DNA from 2 places in the Marinomonas sp. NPDC078689 genome. Region 2 is predicted to be linked to the other one. Evidence: predicted binding sites of a transcription regulator. Region 2 holds the regulator's gene; the other holds the start of a gene.

Region 1 (7,481 bases), on a different contig from region 2:
ACAAAAAGGTCTGCGCTTAGAACGATTGATTTCAGAGCCTATTTTTATTAAAGGAGATGAAAAAACATTAGAGCAGCTGTGTGTAAATCTATTAGAAAATAGCCTTCGCTATACGGACGCACCCGGCACAATAAAGCTGTCGGTTCTAGAGCAAAATGATGACCTTGTGTTGCTCTTCGAGGACTCCGCTCCAAGTGTTGATGATGCTCACTTAGGCAAACTATTTGTGCGTCTATATCGAGTAGACCAATCCCGTAGCCGTTCCCACGGTGGTTCAGGTTTGGGATTGTCTATTTGCCATAATATCGTCATGATGCACGGCGGAAGCATTGTGGCGAAGCGCTCCGAACTGGGCGGTTTAGTCATTGAAGTAAGATTGAAAAGAGAAATGAGTAATGGATGAGAAAAAGAAAAGTATTCTAGTGGTTGAAGATGAACCGACGTTAGCGGCGATCCTTTGTGAGTATTTAGAACACGCAGGCTATCATGCCAGCCAGTTGAATGACGGTTCGCTTGTTGTTGATTTTGTTAAAGAAAATCATACAGATATGATTATTCTAGACTTGATGTTACCGAACCGAAACGGGCTGGATATTTTCCGAGACATCCGCAGCTTTAGTGAAGTGCCTGTGATTATGGCGACCGCTAAAATAGAAGAAATTGATCGATTGATTGGTCTTGAATTGGGCGCAGACGATTATATTTGCAAACCGTATAGCACCAGAGAAGTGGTGGTCAGAGTAAAAAATATTTTACGCCGTAGCGAAGCGCCAGCCATTAAAACGCAAGGCACACTGCAAGTGGATGAGCCTTCCATGACGGTGCGTTACCACCAACAAAAAGTTGCTCTCACACCAGCTGAATTTAAAATTTTGGCGCTTTTGTTCAAAAATGCCGGCCGTATATACAGCCGTGATCAGTTGATGGATCATATTTATTCCGATCACAGAGTGGTTGCAGATCGTACTATTGATAGCCACATCAAAAACCTAAGACGTAAACTAGAAGAAATAGAACCAGAACTAGACTGCATCAAATCTGTTTACGGTGTTGGTTATAAATTTGACGACCAGTAGGCATTTTCTCCATATTGAATACTAACTTTCTACTTATGCTTCCCTTACAAAATAATCTGATTCACGTTCAATGAACGAGTAGGGGAAGTAAAGTATGAAAAAGCTGTCAATGGCCGTGTTACTGCCTGTTATCACGGCGAGCGTACTCGCGCTGTTTTCTGTTAATAGCCTAGCCGGTGGACAACCACCGAAAGACCCACCTTCTTTTGCACAGCTAGACGCTAATGGCGATGGTGTGCTGACCAAAGACGAAGTACGAGGCCCTCTAGCGGATGACTTCGATCGTTTTGATACGGATAACAGCGGCACGTTAACAGAAGACGAATTGCCTGCGCCACCTAGCCATCAATAAACGCCTTATTCTTAATTAAATCGATGTATGAGCCAGTCTGATACCTGCATTTAGAGAGGCGTAGCCGATGCTTTTGGGGCAAAAAACAGGTCGGACTTTCCCCTTTCTAGCACCAAACTCGCCTATCTGAGAAGGCTTAGTAGCTCATCATAAAATAACAAGGAGATCGTTATGAGATTTCGTTCTGTTTTAGCATTGAGCTGCTGCCTCACCTTATCAGGTTGCGCTATGGGGCCGCGCGGCGGTGCGCCACTGGGTCTATTTGCTTTTGGTGCTGGGGTAGCAATTGGTTCTGTATTGACGACACTGCCTCCGCGTCATGTGGTCGTCAGAAACGACATTTATTATTCAGATGGCGTTTTTTATCGCGATGGACCAAGAGGATATGTCGTTATTGTGCCGTCACCAGGTGTTTGGGTAGACGACATACCTGAAGACCATAAAGTAGTGCATTATCAAGAACATGACTACTTTAAGTGTAAGGGTATTTGGTATCGATTTGATGCTCACCGTAAGCAATATCGTGTGGTAGAAGACCCTTTTTAGGCACTAATATCCAGCGTCTTTGCCGCCATTAAAAAAACCCAAGTAGAAAAATCTACTTGGGTTTTTGTTTGTTCAAGTACTGATCTAGCATTCACCGTCGCGGGCGTATTAGGTCCGATGGATTAACGCTGTTTGCTTTCAAACTCTGGGTGAATCCAAACCGGCGCTTCTAAGCGAGGCAGCGCTTGCTTACCAAGAATCATATCGGCGGCTTTTTCAGCCACCATGATAGTCGGCGCATTCAAGTTGCCGTTGGTAATAGTAGGAAACACAGACGAGTCGACCACGCGCAAATTTTGCAAGCCACGAACTTGGCAATATTCGTTTAATACGGCCATTGGGTCGCTGTCGTCACCCATCTTACAAGTACAAGAAGGGTGGTAGGCGCTTTCAACGTTTTCTTTTACCCACTGGTCGATGTCTGCATCGCTTTGAATGTCGATTCCAGGTTGAATTTCGTCACCACGGAATTCGTTCAAGGCGGGTTGCTGAAGTATTTCTCGCGTCAGGCGAATAGTATCGCGCCAATCCTGCTTGTCTTGTTCTGTTGAAATGTAGTTAAACAGAATTCTAGGCTTAGCTTGTGGATCTGCAGATTCAATCCATAATTTGCCACGACTTTCAGGCTTGTTCGGCCCTACATGCACTTGGAAACCATGGCCTTCTACCGCGGCTTGGCCGTCGTAGCGCATAGCAGCAGGTAAGAAGTGGTATTGAATATTAGGCCACTTTAAGCCAGCACGGGAGCGGATAAAACCACAGGATTCAAAGTGATTCGTCGCCCCTAAGCCTGTCTTAAAGAGCATCCATCGGGTTCCGATCATGCCTTTGCTGATCAAGCCAAGCTTGCTGTTTAGTGTGACGGGCTTCTTACAGAAGTACTGAAAGTAGACTTCCAGGTGATCCTGCAAATTTTCACCCACACCAGGAAGCTCGTGTAAAAGTGGCACGCCAGCTTTCTCAAGTACGTCTTTTGGCCCCACACCTGACAATTGCAATAATTGCGGAGAGCCAACAGATCCCGCAGATAAGATGACTTCTTTGCGCGCGTTGACTTGTTGGGTGTGGCCATTGTTGCTGAATTCTATGCCTACGGCTTTTTTGCCTTCGAATACGACTTTATGGCTAAGAACACCCGTTTTTAATGTCAGGTTAGAACGTAGCATTGCACGGCGCAGGTAGGCATTAGAGGTTGAGGCTCGTACGCCTTTTTTTACCGTCATATGCATGGCACCAAAACCTTCTTGGCGGTAGCCATTGTAGTCGTCGGTTTTGCCGTAACCTGCTTCATCACCTGCGTCTATGAAGGCTTGATAAAGTGGGTTGTAGGTCATGTCGTTACCATTGTTGGTCGACAGAGGGCCTTGACCACCACGGTAAGTGTCCGCACCGTTTTTCCATGTTTCTGCTTTTTTGAAATACGGCAGACAGGTTTGGTAATTCCAACCTTTGGCGCCATGCTCTTCCCATTGGTCAAAGTCGCAAGCGTGGCCTCGAACATACACCATGCCATTGATGGAAGAAGAGCCGCCTAATACTTTGCCGCGTGGGCAGTGCATTTCACGGTTGTCTAAGCCTGGCTCTTTTTCGGTATGAAATTGCCAAGCGTATTTTTCCGTGTTCATCGGGTAGGACAAGGCGGTCGGCATCTGGATAAATAGGCTTTTGTCTGAACCGCCCATTTCCAATAGCAGTACCTTGTTGTCACCACTTTCTGTGAGTCTGTCTGCCAGCACACACCCTGCGGAGCCCGCGCCGACTATGATGTAATCGTACAGTTCGTTGCTCATGTCTGTGCTCGCTTAATAAGGGTTTTGAATGTCGTTTAAGTCAACAAACACGCTTTTGTTTTGCGTGTAGTGATATAAAGTCTCGATGCCATTTTCACGGCCCACGCCAGACTCTTTATAACCACCGACAGGCATTTCAGCCGGAGAAGACCCCCATGCGTTGATCCAACAAATACCCGCTTGCATTTGGTTGATCACACGGTGTGCACGAGCAAAGTCTTTGGTGAAAACACCGGCTGCTAAGCCATATTTTGTATCGTTTGCACGGGCAATAACCTCGTCTTCGTCGGTAAAGCTTAAGACTGACATAACAGGGCCGAAGATTTCTTCACGCACTTGTGGCATGTCGTCGGTGCAATCCGTGAACACGGTTGGCGCAACGAATGCGCCGTTTTCTAACCCATTGTCAGTGACTTGGTAACCACCGCATAACAAGGTTGCGCCAGAGGCTTTTGCCGCTTCAATAAAGCCCAATACTTTTTGCATATGGTCTTTAGAAATTAGCGCGCCAACTTGGGTTTCCATGTTCATGGGGTCGCCAATGATCATGGCTTCTGTGCGGCTTTTTAGTTCTTTGGTGAAGGCTTCCATGATGTCTGCATGCACAAAAACGCGTGTGCCATTGGTACATACTTCGCCTTGCGTATAGAAATTGGCAAGCATCGCCGCCGACACGGCTTGATCGATTGGCATGTCAGGGAAAATGATCATAGGGGACTTACCACCTAATTCCATGGTCACTTGCTTCAAAGATTGCGCTGAAGCCGCCATGACTTTTTTACCTGTGCCAACTTCGCCGGTGAAGGACACCTTGTCGATGCCAGGGTGCGCGGTAATCATTTGACCGGTGCGAGCATCCCCTTGAACCACATTGAAGACGCCATCTGGTAAGCCGGCTTGAGTGTAAATCTCAGCCAGTTTTAGCGCCGTTAGTGGGGTTTCTTCAGAAGGCTTGAAAATCATCGCGTTGCCAGCTGCTAGAGCAGGACCGGATTTCCAGCAAGCGATTTGAATAGGGTAGTTCCAAGCGCCAATGCCGGCACAAACTCCTAACGCTTCTTTGCGAGTGTAATAAAAGTTACCGTTACCAAGGTCCTGGTATTCGCCTTGGATTTTATCGGTTAGGCCTGCGTAATATTCGATGACATCGGCGCCGGTTTCGATATCAACACAAATGGCTTCTTGTAGAGGTTTACCTGTGTCTAACACTTCTAGACGAGCCAGCTCTTCGTTGTTTTCACGCAACAATTCAGCGGCTCTTTTAAGGATGCGACCACGCTCAACTGGGCTCATTGCAGCCCATACTTGCTGGCCTTTTTTTGCTGACTCGACAGCAGCATCCAACTCAGCTTGTCCGGCATGCTCGATGGTAGCAATCACTTCGCCTGTTGCTGGGTTTAGCGTGTCGAAATGTTCTCCGCTTGTTGATGCAAGGTAGCGACCGTGAATATATTGCTGCTGATGTGCCATGATAAACCTCTTTAATCGTTTGGTTTCTTGACGATAAATTCGCTTGAATAATCGGTGTTTTGACTTTCGCGTTTTTATTAAACGCTCGTTTAATAAAAACAATTGTACATTTTTTGACTATAAATTGCAGCCGCAATCCAATAATTAGTGGTCTAAGGATAAAGTTAAGTTACTAGAGAAAGAAAGGGCTTTATGGCAGCCGGACGTAAAAGTCCGTTAATTAAGAAAGCTTGAGACGAACGAACACCCCCTGCTTCGTGCTATGAAGCAAGGGTGTGAAGAAAACTATAAAGCCTTCTTAGAGGCTGATGACACCATTGTTGTCGTAGCTTATCGGGCTTGGCACGTAATCATCGGCCATGTCATCGTTTAGCCACTGGGTGCCATCTAGCACATAGCGAAATTGGTAGGCTGCGTTCACTTCTAAACTGAGAGTTGAGGCAAATACCCCTGATTTTTGTTTTTTCATTGGGTTGGCGGTGCAATCCCAATTATTAAAGTCGCCAACGACCGCAACGCTTTTCGCAGTACCTACTTTGTCAGCAGGAAGGGCAAATTTTACTTTGCATTCAGGTTTGGTTTTTAAGTACTTTTTCTCAATCATTTCCAACTCCATCGTCCATTTTGAGAGGCCATTAATGTTTAGGGTGGCAATTAAAGACACCCCTGATATAAGCAAGTCCTGCGCCATGAATCGTAACTTGTTAATACTATTAAAGAATCCAATTCTTGCTCTTGCTACTCAGAAAAACACTCTACTATCATAATGAAAATGCGACGAAATCGCTGCCATTGTTTGGTGCTGTAGATCAAAAAATGCACATTTTATTCTCACCTATACACTATAATGAGAGAGTGACATAACGCACTCACTGTAAAAAGAGAGGTGATAGTATGGATCTTCAGCTGACTGTATTAGTCGTGTTAAGTGCTATTTTGGTCATTAAGATCATTTACCTTGTCGTTTTCAAACGATCTCACGTTAAGCATCATCGAAAGTTTCACCATCACTCTAAACGCCATCATCATTGGCCTAGGTAGCGTTTTCTTTTCGCTTCTTTGATTGTATTTAGGTCTACTAAGACTAAACCGTCTACACAGTAGCCAAAGTCGGCATCGACACCAAAGTCTAAGAAGCGAACCCCTCCTACCTCACAAATTTCACTGTATTGTTTGAACAAGGTCGGAACGCTGGCGCCAAAATGCCCGAGTTGCTCCTTGAGTACTTTGAAATCCTCTTCATAGCTTGTACCAGAAAATAAACCCGCAATGATCTCAGCGTGTTCTGGGGTTACTTGGTACGGCGTAAAAGAGCGTGCTAGATGTTCTTTATCAGAAAAATATAAGCGGTAGAAAGAAACAATAAAATCTTTGGCAATTTGCGGGTAGCTGTTGCTTAAACTGACAGGCCCAAACATATAGCGAATATCAGGGTGACGATTGAGATAAGCGCCAATGCCATACCATAAATAATCTAGGCTGCGTTTGCCCCAATATTTTGGCTGAATAAAACTGCGGCCAAGTTCAATGCCCTGTTCAAAATACGTTGCCATGTCGCATGAATATCGAAACAACTCCGCACTGTATATGCGATTAGGGCTTTCTTCTTTCATATAGCGAGCGACTTCACCAATGCGATAAGCCCCAACGATTTCTAGCTCTTCTTCATCCCATAAAATAAGGTGACGATAGTATTGGTCAAACTTATCTAGGTCAGAGCGCTCTCCAGTGCCTTCCCCTACTTTACGAAAGGCTATCTCACGTAAGCGGCCGATCTCTTTCATGGTGACCGAGGATGGGTCGTGGTCGAACAAATAGATTTGTTTATTGTCCTTGGTGCTGCCTAGGTGTTCGGATTGTTTTAGTTCAGCCCGAATCATCTGTCTGTTTTGTGGGTGCTCAACGGTCTTTTCCGTTTTCAATAATGGCTTTTTCCCCTTAGCGATACGGTAAAGATGACGTTTTACCAATTTGCTTTTTTCTTTGTCGCTTAACGGTAATTTTGCGAGCTCTTGAATCGGGATAGCCTGACCGACTTGCATTGGAATTTTTCGGTTTCTTTGGCGAAACATTTCGTTAGCAAGTTGGATCGTAGAAAGAGGGCGATACACTAAAGAGCTGGTGTAGAACAACATAGAGTTGCGACCGCCAATGTGCACAGGAAGTAATGGGCTGTTGGTCTTTTGCGCCAGCTTCAAATAATTATGATTCCAGCCTTGGTCTTTGACACCGCTTGGGGACAATCGA
Region 2 (7,481 bases):
CATCCCTCCAGAAAGTTCAGAAGGCCTCAAGTAAGCGGCACCGCGCAAGCCCACACTATGCAGTTTTTCCAGTACGATTTTCTTTATTTCAACAGCACTAAGTTGCGTGTGCTCTTCCAGCGGAAACGCCACGTTTTCAAACACCGTCATATCACTAAACAAAGCGCCACTTTGGAACAGCATGCCTATTTTCTCTCGCACCTTATATAAAGCGGAGCGTGACAATGTGTGCACATCTTGGCCATCCACCATGATATTTCCACTATCCGGAGACAGTTGAGCGGCAATAAGTCGCAACAGGGTGGTTTTACCTGTTCCACTTGGCCCCATCACAGCCGTGATTTTTCCCCTAGGAATCGTTAAGGATACATCGTCATAGATCATCCTATTTCCTCTAGAGAAGCGAAGATTCTGCACTTTTATATACACATCTAGCACTGATTCACCTTCTAGTCCTTATTAAAGTATCGCCGGATAGTATCATCCGCCTTTCACAAAGAGAATCTTGACGCAGACAGATTCGAAATTGTTTCAAAGATCAAGTCTTGAATTTAACCCGTAAACCTCATTAAATGGGGGCTCATTTAATTTACGAGTAAATTCAAGGCTATGCTGCTGTTTTCCGCTGCTCTTATTGTGGGTTTGATCCTGCTAATCGTTAGTTCCGATAAATTCATCGAACACGCTGCACTTGTTGCTGAAAAACTGAACGTTAACCCAATGGTCATTGGTGTGACCTTAGTGGCTTTTGGCACTTCAGCCCCTGAAATGGTGGTGTCTGGCATTGCCGCTCTTGATAACGCACCAGAAATTGCCATTGGTAATGTGCTTGGCTCAAACATCGCCAACATTGCCCTCGTTTTTGGTGTCACATTACTCTTTTCCGCCATCCCAATCGCGAAGGGACTTGCCACCAAAGAAGTCCCCTTGGTCATCGCCATCACCTTACTCGCTGGCTGGCTTTTACATGACCACTATTTAAGCTTTTACGATGGCATTATTTTGCTGGTTGCGTTTGCGATTATGTTGTTTATTTTATTGCGCGGCAGCAAAAACCTAGAAGAACAATTAAAGGACGAATTACCCAGCGATGACGGCACCTCTACTGGGAAGTCACTGATCATCGCCTTGATCGGCTTGGCCGTCCTCATCGGCAGCTCAAAACTCTTGGTTTGGGGCGCAATCGGCATCGCGAAAGGGCTCGGCGTTAGCGAGCTAGTCATCGGGCTAACCATAGTTGCAGTTGGCACCAGCCTGCCAGAATTGGCGGCCTCCATTAGCAGTGTCCGTAAAGGCTTACACGACATAGCGATCGGCAACATCATCGGTTCCAATATTTTCAACCTAGCTACAGTACTGCCGCTGCCTGGCTTAATTGCCCCAGGCATGATCGATGCCAATGCCTCTGGCCGAGATTATTACTGGGTATTAGGCTTAACCCTTGCTTTGTCTTTGCTTATCTTTCTCTTTAGCAAATCCAAACACGTCAGCATCCCTCGCTGGGTAGGCTTCCCTCTCGTGGGGGCTTACGCTCTTTATTTAATTCTTGTTAGTACAGGAAGTGCCGCATAATGATTCAGTTAAACGCCAAAAACATCCTCATTGGCGCCGCTGTTATTGCACTGGTTTGTGGTGTTTTCTTTACCGACACACCACTCACTCGCTCACTTGTGCCGACTGAAAAGCTCAGCAGCACACCGGACTATTTCATCACCAATATCAACGCAAAAGAATACGATGAAACTGGCATGCTGCAAGAAACACTGACCGCCACACAGGCGCTACATTACAGTCAAAACTCTCGCACTTTACTAGACAATCCCACCGTAAGACGACACCAAAACGCTGGGCTCTGGCATGCCAAAGGAAAAAAAGGAATAATAGAGGATGGCAGTCATGATATCCTGTTAACCGATGACGCTGTTGCCGTTAAGCAGTCTGTAGATTCACCCGACATCATTCTTAACGCCGACAACATTCATTATTTAGACAGTAATCAGTCATTAACAAGCAGCGGTCACGCCACCTTGCATTCGACACAAGGCAAGACAACGGCAAAAACCATCGTTACTTACATTAATTCAGAAGAAGTCGTCATGACAGGATCCGTACGAGGACAGTATGAAACAACTCATTAATTTCAGCGCACTCTTGGCCAGCTTAATCATTAGCCAACAAGTCCTTGCTCTGCCTGATGACTTAAGTCAGCCACTAACAATACAGTCGAACGAAGCCTTTTTAGACCAAAAAACAGGTGAAGCGACCTACAAGGGCGATGTCTTTGTGAAACAGGGAACCATTGAGATACAAGCTCAATACCTGAAGGTCACAACCGACCCTAAAACTCGTAAATTCAGCAAACTGGTTGCCACAGGCGGACCGGCAAAATTCAGTCAGCAAATCGACTGGAGCGGCAATATGATGATCAGTCGAGGGGATAAAATAGACTATCAAGTCACCACGTCAAAATTGGAAATCTTTGGCAATGGCTACCTCAACAAGATGGACGACAAGATCACCGCCGATTACATCCTCTACCACATAGACACCGGCACCTTTAACGCCCAGAAAAAAGGCACAGGGCGCGTATCTATGACATTACAACCAGCAGACAACGAAAAAGAAGGCAAAAAGAAATAGATGGCCCTTTTAGAAGCAAAAAACCTGGCGAAGAGCTACAAAAAAAGACAAGTCGTTAAAGACGTCTCTCTTTCTGTAGAATCCGGTCAAGCCGTTGGCTTGCTCGGCCCAAATGGCGCAGGCAAAACGACCTGCTTCTATATGATAGTTGGCATGGTCGCGAATGACGCCGGCGGCATCTTCATCGACGGGCAAGACATCACCAAAAACGCCATGCATACGCGGGCGCAAAAAGGCATTGGCTACTTACCACAAGAAGCCTCTATTTTTAGAAAAATGTCCGTTGAAGACAATATTTACGCCATTTTAGAAACGCGCAAAGAGCTGTCAAAAGAACAAAAGAAAGAAAGACTAGAAGGCCTGTTAAACGAGTTTCATGTCACCCACATTCGCAGCAACTTAGGCATGGCACTCTCTGGCGGCGAACGTCGTCGCGTGGAAATAGCGCGTGCGCTTGCCATGAACCCCAAGTTCATCCTATTGGATGAACCTTTTGCTGGGGTTGACCCCATCTCGGTTGGCGACATTAAACTGATCATAAAACACCTGCAAGAAAGCGGCATTGGTGTTTTGATTACCGATCACAACGTACGCGAAACATTAGACATTTGCGACAAAGCCTATATCGTAGGCAATGGGAAAATAATCGCCTCAGGTGATGCTGATACCGTGATCAACAATGAGCAAGTAAAAAAGGTTTATTTAGGGGACGACTTCCGTCTATAGCCTCTTATCTTTGCAGCCGAAAGGGAGTAGTATGCATAACTCGTTCCAATTTCCTCTTATTAGAAGTGTTTCTTTATGAAGCAGTCTCTGCAATTAAAAATCGGTCAACAACTGACCATGACTCCCCAGCTGCAACAAGCCATTCGGTTGCTGCAGCTTTCTACGTTAGACCTGAAACAGGAAATCCATGAGTTTCTAGAATCCAATCCGCTTTTAGAAATTGATGATGAAGATTTTTCCCATTCAGAAGCGCCAACGAGAGAACAGGAAGAGGCAGCCAGTAAAAAAACCGAGGCGAACGCCAGTGAAGAAGCCCGCGTTGAGTCCGAGTGGACCGACAGTATTCCAGCAGAGCTCTCCATTGACAGCAATTGGGACGATACTTACCAAAATTCTGCCGCAGCAAGCGTCGGCTCCAGCAATAATTATGAAGGCGACAGTGACTACGAAAGTCGCAACGCCCCTGCTGAAAGCATTCAAGATCACTTGATCTGGCAACTTAACCTAACGCACATGTCAGATCGCGACATTGAAATCGCTTACGCCATCATTGAATGCGTGCAATCAGACGGCTATCTCAGTATTACGCCTGAAGATATTTGGGAATCGCTAACCAGCGAACTTGAAGATCTTGAGCTCGACGAAGTCATGGCAGTGCAACACAGACTACAACGCTTTGATCCTGCTGGCGCCTGTTCAACCGACTTACGCGATTGCCTATTAGTGCAATTAGAAGCCTTTCGCGACCACCCTCTTTATAAGAGTACCTACAACCTAGTCGATAACCATCTGGCTTTACTAGGCAACCGTGATTTTGCTCAATTAAGTCGCAAAACAAAGCTCAAAGAAGAGTCATTGAAGGAAGTGGTCGATCTGATTCAACAACTCAACCCACGACCAGGCTCTATTATTGATGCCGATGATACGGATTATGTTATTCCAGATGTCTCTGTCAAAAAGTGCAATGGGGTTTGGCAAGTTGAGCTAAATAACGACGCGTTACCGCCCGTCAAGATCAACGAAACTTATTCTGCGATGGCCGCAACAGCCTCCACCTCAGAAGACGTCACCTACATCAAAAACTCCTTGCAAGAAGCCAAGTGGTTTATGAAAAGCCTACAAAGCCGCAACGAGACCCTACTCAAAGTGGCCAGCTGTATCGTAAATCGCCAAATCGACTTCTTTGAACTTGGTGAAGAAGCCATGAAACCCATGGTACTTCACGATGTCGCGGAAGAAGTCGGCATGCACGAGTCCACCATTTCGCGTGTGACGACACAAAAGTACATGCACACACCAAAAGGTATTTTCGAGCTGAAGTACTTCTTCTCAAGCCACGTTAATACCGCTTCTGGTGGCGAATGCTCTTCGACAGCAATCAGAGCCATGATCAAAAAATTGGTGGTAGAAGAACCCGCCAAAAAGCCCTTGAGTGACAACAAGCTAGCCACTATTTTAGCGGACCAAGGCATACAAGTAGCACGACGAACTGTTGCAAAGTACCGTGAGGCAATGAACATTCCTCCTTCTAATGAACGAAAACGATTGATTTAATACGGACAACTACTTCTTATGCCATTAAAATCATTAATAAAAGCAGACCTTGTCTTTGCAAAACAAGACGTTGTGAGCAAAAAACGCATTCTTGAAAGCGTTGCCGATGTGGCTGCAAATCGTCTCCATTGTGACAAAGAAGCAATCTACGAAGCTTTACTTGGACGCGAAAAGCTAGGCAGCACCGGCATTGGTAATGGCATTGCCATTCCTCATTGTCGCCTAGAAAGCGCCAATCACACCGCTGTCGTTATTTTGTCGCTGCAATCTGCCATTGACTTTGATGCGGTCGACAGAAAACCAATCGATTTAGTTTTTGCGTTAATTGTGCCACCACAAGAATGTGACGCACACTTATCCACGCTGGCGGAAATTGCTGAACTGGCACAATCAGAAAAAGTGTTAAACACATTAAGAGAGGCCGAAACAAATGACGCCCTCTTTATTGCACTAGATTCATTACTATAAAGGAAAGAGTATGTTGGAAGAGTCTATCACCATCATTAACAAACTTGGCCTTCATGCGCGCGCAGCTGGCAAACTGGTAGAAACAACGTCTCGTTTCTCTTCTGACATCACCATTGAAAAAGATGGCCGCAACGTTGATGGTAAAAGCATCATGGCAATGATGATGTTGGCGGCTGGCAAAGGCACAGAGATCAAAATTAAAACCAACGGGGAAGATGAAGAGGAAGCCATCAAAGCGGTTATCACCTTGATCAATGATCGCTTCGGCGAAGACGAGTAAGGATCGCCATGCCAGAACAAACCACCTTAGCCCACCTTCAAACGGTCACCGACTCCCTTGAGTCCGGTGCCACCATGCAGATCCGTTATCTCCTTAACGGTGCACTACCTGCTCAAGATGTTGCCCGTTTACTGGAATCTTCCCCACCAAAAGAACGTAAATTACTTTGGGACCTAATCGATTCCAAAAATGAAGGGGATGTTCTTCAATACCTAAGCGAAGACATTGGCGTTCAATTCATGCGCAACATGAATACTGAGCGTCTCGTAGCCGTTTCCGAACACTTTGAAAGCGATGACCTTGCCGACCTTTTACAACACCTTCCAGAAACCGTTGTAAAAGAAGTACTGGCTTCCATGTCAAGCCAAGACAGGTTACGAGTAGAAGCCCTACTGAGCTACTCAGAAGACTCTGCTGGCGGCTTGATGAATACGGACACCATTACCATACGTCCGAACATCACAGTAGACATCGTTTTCCGCTACCTTCGTCGCCACAACAAACTTCCAGACATGACGGATAACCTACTGGTTGTTAGTCGCTCTGATCGACTGCTTGGCTCGCTGCCTCTCACCAAACTCTTGGTAGCCGATGTGAACGCCACCGTGCGCGACATCATGGAAACCGACAACACAGTGATAGACGCAGAAACGCCTGCCAGCGAAGTGGCACAACTGTTTGAAAAAATGGATCTGGTCTCGGCACCGGTTATTGACAGCAAAACCAGAAAATTATTAGGCCGCATCACCATTGATGACGTGGTCGATGTTATCCGCGATGAAGCGGAGCACTCCATGCTCAGCATGGCAGGCCTAGACGATGATGAAGACACCTTCTCCCCCATCTTAAAAACCACCAGACGACGCGCCGTTTGGCTAGGCATCAACCTAATTACCGCCTTCATTGCTTCCTATGTGATTGGGCTATTCCAGCACACACTTGATCAAGTGGTCGCGCTGGCCATTTTAATGCCCATCGTTGCCAGCATGGGCGGCATAGCAGGCTCTCAGGTACTTACCTTGGTTATTCGTGGTATCGCCTTAAATCAAATCGGTGCCACCAACACAAGATGGCTTTTAAACCGCGAATTGATCGTCGGTTTGCTAAATGGCATACTTTGGGCAACGGTTATTGCCGCTTTAACCGCACTTTGGTTTGACAACATAAAGATTGCCTATATCATTGCAAGCGCGACAATCATAAATCTCTTGTTTGCCGCCCTCACTGGCACGCTATTACCTATTTTCCTGAAGAAGCTAGGTATTGACCCTGCATTAGCCGCCAGTGTGATTTTGACAACTGTGACCGATGTTGTTGGCTTCTTAGCCTTCCTTGGTCTCGCCACTCTTTTTTTAGTATAGGTTCCCATGACAAACTTTGATCAATTTGATGACGACGAAGAAAACTTTAAAAGCAAAACGCAGATCAAGCGTGAAATGGAAGAACTCCAAGAGTTGGGCAAGAAATTATTAGGCCTCAGCAAAAATCAGCAAAAGAAAGTTGATATGTCTGAGACCCTACGAGATGCACTGGCCGAAGCGGATCGAATTAAACAGCGCGAAGCCATGAGAAGACACCTGCAATACATTGGCAAAGTCATGCGCACAGAAGATCATGAAGCCATTGCTCGTCGTGTTGCCCTGTTTGATACAACCTCTGCCGCTTACAACAAACTCTTCCATCAATTAGAGCTAAAACGCGATATCTTGATTGGAGAAAACAGCAAAGAAGCGCTGGCTGATTATTTACGCGAACACCCAGAAGTAGAAGACATACAGCAATTACGACAGCTGATTCGTCTATCTCAAAAAGA

Evidence for each region. The regulator sigma-54, encoded in region 2, starts transcription at its own class of promoters, with help from an activator protein. The targets are predictions, from matches to a motif close to TGGCACNNNNNTTGCTNT.
Region 1: ACIGBN_RS15105 (isoamylase early set domain-containing protein) is a predicted target of sigma-54. The motif match lies at 5,907-5,924, and genes of this name have one in related genera.

Annotation. Positions count from the first base shown of each region.
Region 1 is NZ_JBITUJ010000010.1:37,667-45,147, reverse strand. It holds gene ACIGBN_RS15135 (ATP-binding protein) at 1-403, shown strand, start outside; gene ACIGBN_RS15130 (response regulator) at 396-1,076, shown strand; gene ACIGBN_RS15125 (EF-hand domain-containing protein) at 1,171-1,428, shown strand; gene ACIGBN_RS15120 (DUF6515 family protein) at 1,600-1,974, shown strand; gene betA (choline dehydrogenase) at 2,097-3,764, opposite strand; gene betB (betaine-aldehyde dehydrogenase) at 3,777-5,234, opposite strand; gene ACIGBN_RS15105 (isoamylase early set domain-containing protein) at 5,533-5,838, opposite strand; gene ACIGBN_RS15100 (lysophospholipid acyltransferase family protein) at 6,260-7,481, opposite strand, start outside.
Region 2 is NZ_JBITUJ010000002.1:78,350-85,830, forward strand. It holds gene ACIGBN_RS03515 (ABC transporter ATP-binding protein) at 1-384, opposite strand, end outside; gene ACIGBN_RS03520 (calcium/sodium antiporter) at 610-1,572, shown strand; gene lptC (LPS export ABC transporter periplasmic protein LptC) at 1,572-2,138, shown strand; gene lptA (lipopolysaccharide transport periplasmic protein LptA) at 2,122-2,640, shown strand; gene lptB (LPS export ABC transporter ATP-binding protein) at 2,641-3,366, shown strand; gene ACIGBN_RS03540 (RNA polymerase factor sigma-54) at 3,442-4,920, shown strand; gene ACIGBN_RS03545 (PTS sugar transporter subunit IIA) at 4,939-5,388, shown strand; gene ACIGBN_RS03550 (HPr family phosphocarrier protein) at 5,399-5,668, shown strand; gene mgtE (magnesium transporter) at 5,677-7,029, shown strand; gene yjgA (ribosome biogenesis factor YjgA) at 7,036-7,481, shown strand, end outside.